Regions from separate parts of the Clostridium sp. CM042 genome, predicted to be linked through region 2. Evidence: predicted binding sites of a transcription regulator. Region 2 holds the regulator's gene; the other holds the start of a gene.

Region 1 (4,443 bases), 110 kb from region 2:
TTTATTAATTGCGAAAATCCAGAGGGAAAGCATGTAACTGATGTTATAGAAAACACAAAATTACATATAGTGGCAAAGACTGGTAAAAAAGAGTTTGGAGAAATTCAAGAAGCAAATGGGCATAAGATGATTTCTATGAGAGTCCCTATAATGAAAGATGGCAAAATTGTTGGGGCCATTGGGAAAGTAATGTTTAAGGATTTGAGTAATTTTAAAATACTAGGTAATAAACTAAGCAATTTGGAAAAAGATGTTGAATGTTGTAAAAATGAATTAAGTACAGATCAAAAAGCAGTATATACTTTTAATAACATTATAGGAGATAGCGCTAAAAGCCGCGAGGTAATGAAACTCGCCAGAAGAGTAGCTAAGGTAGATTCAAACGTCTTAATTACTGGTGAAAGTGGAACGGGTAAAGAACTCTTCGCACACTCCATCCATAATGCTAGTAGGAGATGCCAAAAACCTTTTATAAAAATTAATTGTGGAGCTATTCCAACACAGCTTTTTGAGTCAGAAATGTTTGGTTATGAAGAAGGCGCTTTTACTGGCGCTAAAAGATCAGGGAAGAAAGGTAAGTTTGAACATGCAAATGGCGGTACCGTCTTATTAGATGAAATTGGTGATATGCCTATGAATATGCAAGTTAAACTCCTAAGGGTTATTCAAGAAAAAGAATTAGTGAGGGTTGGTGGAAATGATGCTATCAAAGTCGATATAAGAATTGTTGCGTCAACTAATAAGTCATTAGAGCAGTTAATTAAAGATGGAAAGTTTAGAGAAGATTTGTATTATAGGTTGGATGTTATGCATTTAAAATTACCGTCATTAAGAGAAAGAATAGAAGACATTGATGAATTGTCTAATGCATTAAGGGTGAAAATATGTAAAAAATATAATATTTACACGGAGGGCATTTCAAGTGAGGCTATTGATTATTTGAAATCTTATAGCTGGCCGGGCAATATAAGACAACTTGAAAATGTAATAGAAAGAGCTATAAACCTGCTTGATACAGATATTTATATAATGCCGAAGCATTTGACAGAAAAGATAATTAATGGTAAATTAAAAAAATATTCATTAGAAAATAATTATTTAAAAGATGTTGTTGAAACTATTGAAAAAGACATTATCATGGAATGTATAAAAAAAACAGGGGGAAATAAAAAGGAAACTGCAAAAATATTGGGACTTAGTAGGGCTGGATTGTATAAGAAATTAAACAGGTATAATTTAATGAAATCAGCAAATCTACAATAGTACACATGTAAACTATGGTTACATGTGTTGTTTTTATATAAAAAATAGTTACAGTGGCATAAATGGAAATTGTAAAAAAAAATATATGCTTAGGTGTATCAATACGTTGAAAATACTTTTAGTGATTTTTTTAACAATTAGGTTATAATATTAACAAGCGCAAAACGGGTAAGTGTATGGGGCTATTAGTGTTAACTAAGTTTACAGTCATAGCTATAATTTGTTTTAAAAAATTGGCAGAGGTTGGTATAGTAAGCTTTGTAAGAGTTTGTACATTTGGCATGAAAATTGCTAGTAATATATACATATAGGAAAAAAACAAAAGCATATAATAAATTCCTATTATGTGGTAATAATATACTAGAGAAAATAAATAAATGGAGGGTTATAATATGAGAGAAGTAGTAATTGTAGGAGCAGCAAGAACAGCAATAGGATCTTTTGGTGGAGCATTATCAAAAGTATCAGCTGTAGAAATGGGAACTGTTGCAGCTAAAGAGGCTATAAAAAGAGCAGGAATTAAACCAGAACTTGTAGAAGAAGTTGTCATTGGTAATGTAATACAAGCAGGACTTGGACAGAATATTGCAAGACAAATATCAATACATGCAGGTATTCCAGATGAGGCTTCAGCACTTACAATAAATAAGGTTTGTGGATCAGGACTTAGAGCTGTAAGCATGGCAGCACAATTTATAATGTGTGGAGATGCGGAAGTAGTTTTAGCAGGTGGAACTGAAAGCATGAGCAACGCTCCATATGCACTTCCAAACAACAGATGGGGTGCAAGAATGGGAGACGGAAAAGTAGTTGATACTATGATTAAAGACTCTCTATGGGATGCGTTTAATGACTATCATATGGGAGTTACAGCAGAAAATATTGCAGAGCAGTGGAACATAACTAGAGAAGATCAAGATCAATTTGCTTTGAAAAGTCAATTAAAAGCTGAAAAAGCTATAAAAGAAGGCAAATTCAAAGATGAGATCGTTCCAGTGGTAATCCCTCAAAGAAAGGGTGACCCAATAACATTTGATACAGACGAATTTCCAAAATTCGGTTCAACTATAGAAAAATTAAGAAAATTAAAACCAGCATTTAAAAAAGGCGGTACTGTAACAGCAGCTAATGCATCAGGAATAAATGACGGTGCAGTTATGTTTGTAGTAATGTCAAGGGCTAAAGCAGATCAATTAGGACTTAAACCTCTAGTTACAATAAAATCTTATGCATCAGGTGGAGTAGATCCGAAAATAATGGGATATGGTCCAGTTCCAGCAAGTAAAAAAGCATTACAAAAAGCAGGAATGACTGTAGCTGATTTAGATCTAGTAGAAGCTAACGAAGCTTTTGCTTCTCAATCATTAGCTGTAGCTAAAGATTTAGGCTTAAATCCAGAAATAGTAAATGTTAATGGCGGAGCTATAGCACTTGGACATCCAGTAGGAGCTTCAGGTGGAAGAATACTTATTACATTAATATATGAAATGATAAAAAGAGATTCTAAAACAGGACTTGCTACATTATGTATAGGTGGCGGTCAAGGAACTGCGATTATAGTTCAAAGATAATAGCAAAAAAGGATCAGCAAAAAAATGCTGGTCCTTTTTTAGTTGATAGGGAATAAAGTAATTATTAATTAACATTCGGAATATTAATAAAGTAAGAATTTAATTTAAAATTTTGTTGTAGATTAAGATTAAGTAAAATTTAAGATGATTTTAATAATAATGTTATATAATACTAAAGAATAACTGCTAATAATATGGTATAATTATAAGGATAGGAGTGATATAGATGGTTAAAATAAAAAATGCTGTGCCAAACATGTTCACCTTAAGCAATATGTCTTGTGGAATTTTGTCTATACTTATGAGCTTTGACGGAAATTATAAATTAGCAGCAATATTTATTCTTTTAGCAGGAATATTTGATAGATATGATGGTAAAATAGCTAGATTTTTAAATGTGGATAACGATTTAGGTAAAGAACTAGATTCATTATGTGATTTAGTGTCTTTTGGTTTAGCACCTTCAATATTAATATTTAATATTTATAATTTTGCAGGACTTGGGTCAATTGGGTATTTAATGGTTTTGATTTTCCCAGTAGCAGGCGCATATAGGTTAGCAAAATATAATATTACAGATTTTGATGGGGTTTTTTCAGGGATTCCTATTACCATTGCAGGCATATTTTTAGCACTGTATGCTTTATTGATGTTTAACAAAGCTTCAAATTTAGGGCCTACTATGATTTTAATAGTTACATTATCTTATTTGATGGTAAGTAAATTAAAATTCAAAAAACAATAGTTAAGCAATTATAATAAAAAAAAATTCATAACGCAATTATAGTAAAACCTCACTTTATAGGAGGCCACTGAAAAAAGCACTCTCTTTTCAGTAAGTTTTTTAGGCTTGAACAGAAAAAACATGAAATACCCATATTTTTGGATGTTTCATGCTTTTTCTTTTTATATTTTTATATTTAAGTTAAAAAAGCCTTATTTCATGCCTTTCAACTTGATTATTCTCTTTAGATTCACAGTGAAGATTGATAACGCACCTTGCATTTGCATGCTAATTAAACCTGACGATGTTGCTACATCATAGCCATGCTGGTGCTTAAGTTCACTGTTTTTAGCCTCTATCATATAACGTTCTCTAGCACGTTTTTTAAAATACTCACTTTTTTCGAACTCTATTTGATCTTTGTGAGTATTTGACTTTATTGAAACCGAATAAGTTTTAGATTTAGCACCTTCTTTATAGCACCCATCTTTATGAACACAATTTTTACACTTTTCTACATTAAAATAGTAAGTTAGCACTTGATTTTTACCAACATTCTTCTTTCCCTGTTTTGCTTTTTTAATAGCCATATGGCCTGCCGGACATACAAATAAACCAGCATCTTTATTAAACTCAAATTCATCTTCTTTTTTTCGCATTCCTTGTGAAATTACAGGATTTAGTCTTGAAATTAATACAATTTTATTTTCTTTTGTATATTTTAAGTTTTTCTTTTCAGAATAAGCTGTATCTCCAATTACTTCATTAACATCTATACCAGCCTCACGGCTTTTTTCTATTAAGGCTATGAGCTCCTTTCCATCACTTTTTTCGCCAGTTGTAATAACAGCTGCTGTAATTAAACGTTCTTCACTCATAGCAAGG
Region 2 (4,443 bases):
AAACGCTCTGTCAGATACTAATATTGCTTCATCAGCTCCCATAGCTAGTGCTTCTCTCAAAGCTTTTTCTGCTTGTGGGGGTCCCATGCTTATTACTGTTACATGCGCACCATGTTCATCTTTTAATCTTAAAGATTCTTCCAATGCATTTTTATCATCTGGATTTATTATAGATGGAACTCCTTCTCTTATAAGTGTTCCTGTTTTCGGGTCTATTTTAACTTCGTTTGTATCTGGAACTTGTTTTAAACATACAACTATATTCATTCCTTACTCTCCTCCTACTTTAATAAATTTCCAGCTATAACCATTCTCTGAACTTCTGAAGTTCCTTCATATATTTCAGTTATCTTAGCATCTCTCATCATTCTTTCTAATGGATATTCTTTTGTATATCCATATCCTCCGAAGATCTGAACGGCTTTAGTTGTAACTTCCATAGCTGTTTCTGAGGCAAATAGTTTTGCTCTAGCAGCCTCTACTGTATATGATAAGCCATTATCTTTATTCCATGCTGCCTTATATACTAAAAGTTTAGCAGCTTCAATTTTAACATCCAATTCAGCAACCATCCATTGTAATCCTTGGAATGCTGAAAGTGGTTTTCCAAATTGTTTTCTTTCTTTCATGTACTTAGCAGCTTCCTCGAGTGCGCCTTCTGCAATTCCTAGGGCTTGAGCAGCTACTCCGATTCTTCCTCCATCAAGAGTTTTCATTGCAATACCGAAACCTCTTCCTTCTTTTCCAAGCATGTTTTCTTTAGGAACTATGCAGTTTTCAAATACAAGTTCTGTAGTTGACGATGCTCTTATTCCTAATTTATCTTCGTGTTTACCAATTGAGAATCCTGGAAACTCTTTTTCAACTATGAAAGCAGTGATTCCTTTTGTTCCCTTAGTTTTATCAGTCATTGCAAAAACTACAAATGTATCTGCTACTCCACCGTTTGTGATAAATATTTTTGAACCATTTAATATATAGTTATCACCATCTAAAGTTGCTGTAGTTTGTTGACCTGACGCATCTGTTCCTGCATTAGGTTCAGTTAGTCCAAAAGCTCCTAGCTTTTCACCTTTTGCAAGTGGAACTAAATACTTCATTTTTTGGTCTTCTGTACCGAAGGCATCTATTGGGCTAGCACATAATGAAGTATGAGCTGATAGTATAACTCCTGTAGTTGCACATGCTTTTGATAATTCTTCAACAGCAATAATGTATGATAGATTGTCTCCGCCTGCTCCACCGTATTTAGTAGCAATTGGGATACCCATCATATGGTATCTAGCCATTTTTTCTACAGTTTCGCTAGGAAATCTTTCTGTAACATCTATTTCCGCAGCTAAAGGTTTAACTTCGTTTAATGCGAACTCACTTACCATTTGTTTTACAAATTCTTGCTCTTTTGTCAATCCGAAATTCATGAACCTTCCTCCTCACTATTCTCTGAGGCAAATAATAATTATTAATTATTATCTACCTATTCTTTTTACAGAATACTTTTAATTACTTATTTTTAAAGCATTTTTCTGTTTTTTCAATAAATGCTGTCATTCCATTTTTTTGATCTTCAGTCGCGTAACATTCTCCGAATATCTCTGATTCGTATGAAAGTGCTGAGTCTATATCTATTTGCATCCCTTTATTGATTGCTGCTTTACAAAAACTTACAGCAATAGGTGCTTGCCCTGCAATTGTATTTGCAAGTGCTTTAGCTTCTGATAATAAATTTTCAGGATCAACTACTTTATTTACAAGTCCAATTCTAAATGCCTCGTCAGCATTAATAATCTTCGCCGTATAAATTAGTTCTTTAGCCATTCCAAGTCCTACAATTCTAGGAAGTCTTTGAGTACCTCCAAACCCAGGAGTTATTCCAAGGCCTACCTCGGGTTGTCCAAATTTTGCTTTTGAAGAAGCTATTCTAATATCACAAGCCATAGAAAGCTCACATCCTCCACCTAGCGCAAAACCGTTTACTGCAGCTATTACAGGTTTTTCTAAGGTTTCTAGTTTTCTAAAAACTTTATTCCCTAGATTTCCAAATTTTCTTCCACCCATAACATCAAGATCTTTCATTTCGGCGATGTCAGCCCCTGCCACGAAAGCTTTTCCTTCTCCTGTTAAGATCACTGCATAAATTTTATCATCTTCAGCAATTTCATCTATTGCTAAATCTAACTCCTTTAATGTTTCTGAGTTTAATGCATTTAGAGCTTTCGGTCTACTAATTGAAAGTACTGCAACTTTGTCTTCTTTTTGAAGAACAATATTTTTGTATTCCATAACAATCAACTCCTTACGAATTAATCCATCCATTAATTATTTGTTAATAATATAACAAATAACCCTAAATGTAATTGAAGCCCTTCGCCTCAATTACATTATATCTCTTTATAGTAATTATTTCAACAAGAAATATTCATGATTTTTTTAATTAAGCTTGATAAATTTTACTAATCACATAAATTTCATAGATTTTATGAATAAGATTTGTCATTCATTAAACAACTAAGTGTTAGCAAACTCTCACTTAAATGGACATTCTCCACAATTGTTTCTACAGGTACCTCTAAATCCACAGGTGCAAAATTCCATATACCTTTAACCCCATTTGCTACCATTATGTCACTAACTTTTTGAGCCCTAATACGTGGCACACATATTACGCCAATATCTATTGGTGTCGCTTTAAGGAAACGCGCTAATTCATCTAAGTCTATTACTTCAACATCTCTAATTTTTAATCCTATAAGCTTAGGGTTAACATCAAAAATACCCGCCAAGTTAAATGATAGCTTTTCAAAATTGGTATAATTGGCAATAGCTTGCCCTATGTTTCCCGCACCTACTATTATCATCTTATATTCTTTTGATAGTCCTAGTATTCCGCTAATTTCATTTAACAATTCTTTAACATTATAGCCGTATCCCTGTTGTCCAAAATCTCCAAAACAATTTAAGTCTTGTCTAATTTGAGATGCTGTAAACCCAATCTTTTCACCTAATTCTTTCGAGGATATCCTATCTACATCATTTCTTAAAAGTTCTTTTAAATATCTATGGTATTTAGGCAACCTTTTAATAACTGCCATTGATATATTCTTTTTTCTTTCCACAACTTACACTCCCCTACGAACATCATAAATTTCATACTATCTAGTTTACTATCTAGTTTAACACACAATTGTAAATTAAAACTGCTTTTCGGTATAAATTTAATAGTTATTGTAAATTTTTTACCATTTTAGTTTTTTATATACTATTATAAAAAATTAATGCTATATATATTTCTTTTTTACTACAAAAAATTAAATATAAATAGTACAATAATATAGTAAGTAGCTTTAACGACATTTCAGGAGGAAAGTCTCCCACTTCTATAAGTGGGAGTATAAATCTCCTTCTGAAGTCGTTAATGCATCTTCTATGAAGATGTTGCAGCTCCGCAGGAGATGATTTAATTAATATTTATAACTAATAAAGCTGAATTTCTTTAATAGCTTCGATGCATAAAATATTCTGAGTAGATTATATTTTATTATTTTGAGACTATTTTATAATTTTACTACACAACAGGGAAGGTGAAAATAATGATAGTTCTAAGTTGCAAGGACATTCACAAAAGTTATGGTATAGATGTCATTTTAGACAAAATAACTTTAAGTATAAATGAAGGTGAAAAAATTGGTTTTATTGGCGCTAATGGGGCAGGTAAATCTACACTTTTTAAAATACTCACATCACAATTGGATTACGATAATGGTGAGCTATTTATAGATAAAAATAAAAGAGTTGGTTATTTATCTCAAAATCTAGGATTAGATTTAAATAGTACTATATACGAAGAAACTCTTTTAGTATTCGACAATCTATTAAGCCTCGAAAAAAAACTTAAAGATTTAGAGGCAAAAATGAATGAACCTTATGATAATTCCAAAGAAGAATATAATAATAGAATAATAAAAGAATATACATTAACCTCTGAACTTTACAATAACAGAGGAGGATACACATATAAAGCTGAAATTAGTAGAATCCTCAAAGGTCTTGGCTTTATGGAAGATGATTACAATAAGCCAATAAATATATTAAGTGGAGGGCAAAAGACTAGAGTTGCATTAAGCAAGCTATTACTTAAAAACCCCGATATTCTTTTATTAGATGAACCTACTAATCACCTAGACTTAGATGCTATAGAATGGTTAGAAGATTATTTAAAATCCTATAAAGGGACTATTTTTATAATATCCCATGATAGATTCTTTTTAGATGCTATTACCAATAAAACTTTTGAACTTATTAAGGGTCATGTCGATTGTTATAATGGAAACTATACAAATTTTATTGATTTAAAGAAAAAAAATTATGAAGTTCAATTAAAAGCATACAATTTGCAACGCTCAGAAATAAAAAGGCAAGAGGATATTATAACTAGATATAGAT

What was found. Region 2 encodes Rex, which represses fermentation and respiration genes when NADH is low (regulators of the CRP and FNR family bind a similar motif). Its sites were predicted from a motif close to ATTGTTAANNNNTTAACAAT; they were not measured.
Region 1: the regulator Rex is predicted to act here: its motif matches at 1,382-1,401, upstream of ACWJJ7_RS09305 (acetyl-CoA C-acetyltransferase).

The regions. Positions count from the first base shown of each region.
Region 1 is NZ_CM143646.1:1,969,292-1,973,734, reverse strand. Features, by position in the region: gene ACWJJ7_RS09310 (sigma-54 interaction domain-containing protein) at 1-1,263, shown strand, start outside; gene ACWJJ7_RS09305 (acetyl-CoA C-acetyltransferase) at 1,656-2,834, shown strand; gene pssA (CDP-diacylglycerol--serine O-phosphatidyltransferase) at 3,061-3,579, shown strand; gene ACWJJ7_RS09295 (IS1182 family transposase) at 3,771-4,443, opposite strand, start outside.
Region 2 is NZ_CM143646.1:2,080,105-2,084,547, forward strand. Features, by position in the region: gene ACWJJ7_RS09820 (electron transfer flavoprotein subunit beta) at 1-267, opposite strand, end outside; gene ACWJJ7_RS09825 (acyl-CoA dehydrogenase) at 282-1,421, opposite strand; gene ACWJJ7_RS09830 (short-chain-enoyl-CoA hydratase) at 1,504-2,283, opposite strand; gene ACWJJ7_RS09835 (redox-sensing transcriptional repressor Rex) at 2,478-3,116, opposite strand; gene ACWJJ7_RS09840 (ABC-F family ATP-binding cassette domain-containing protein) at 3,591-4,443, shown strand, end outside.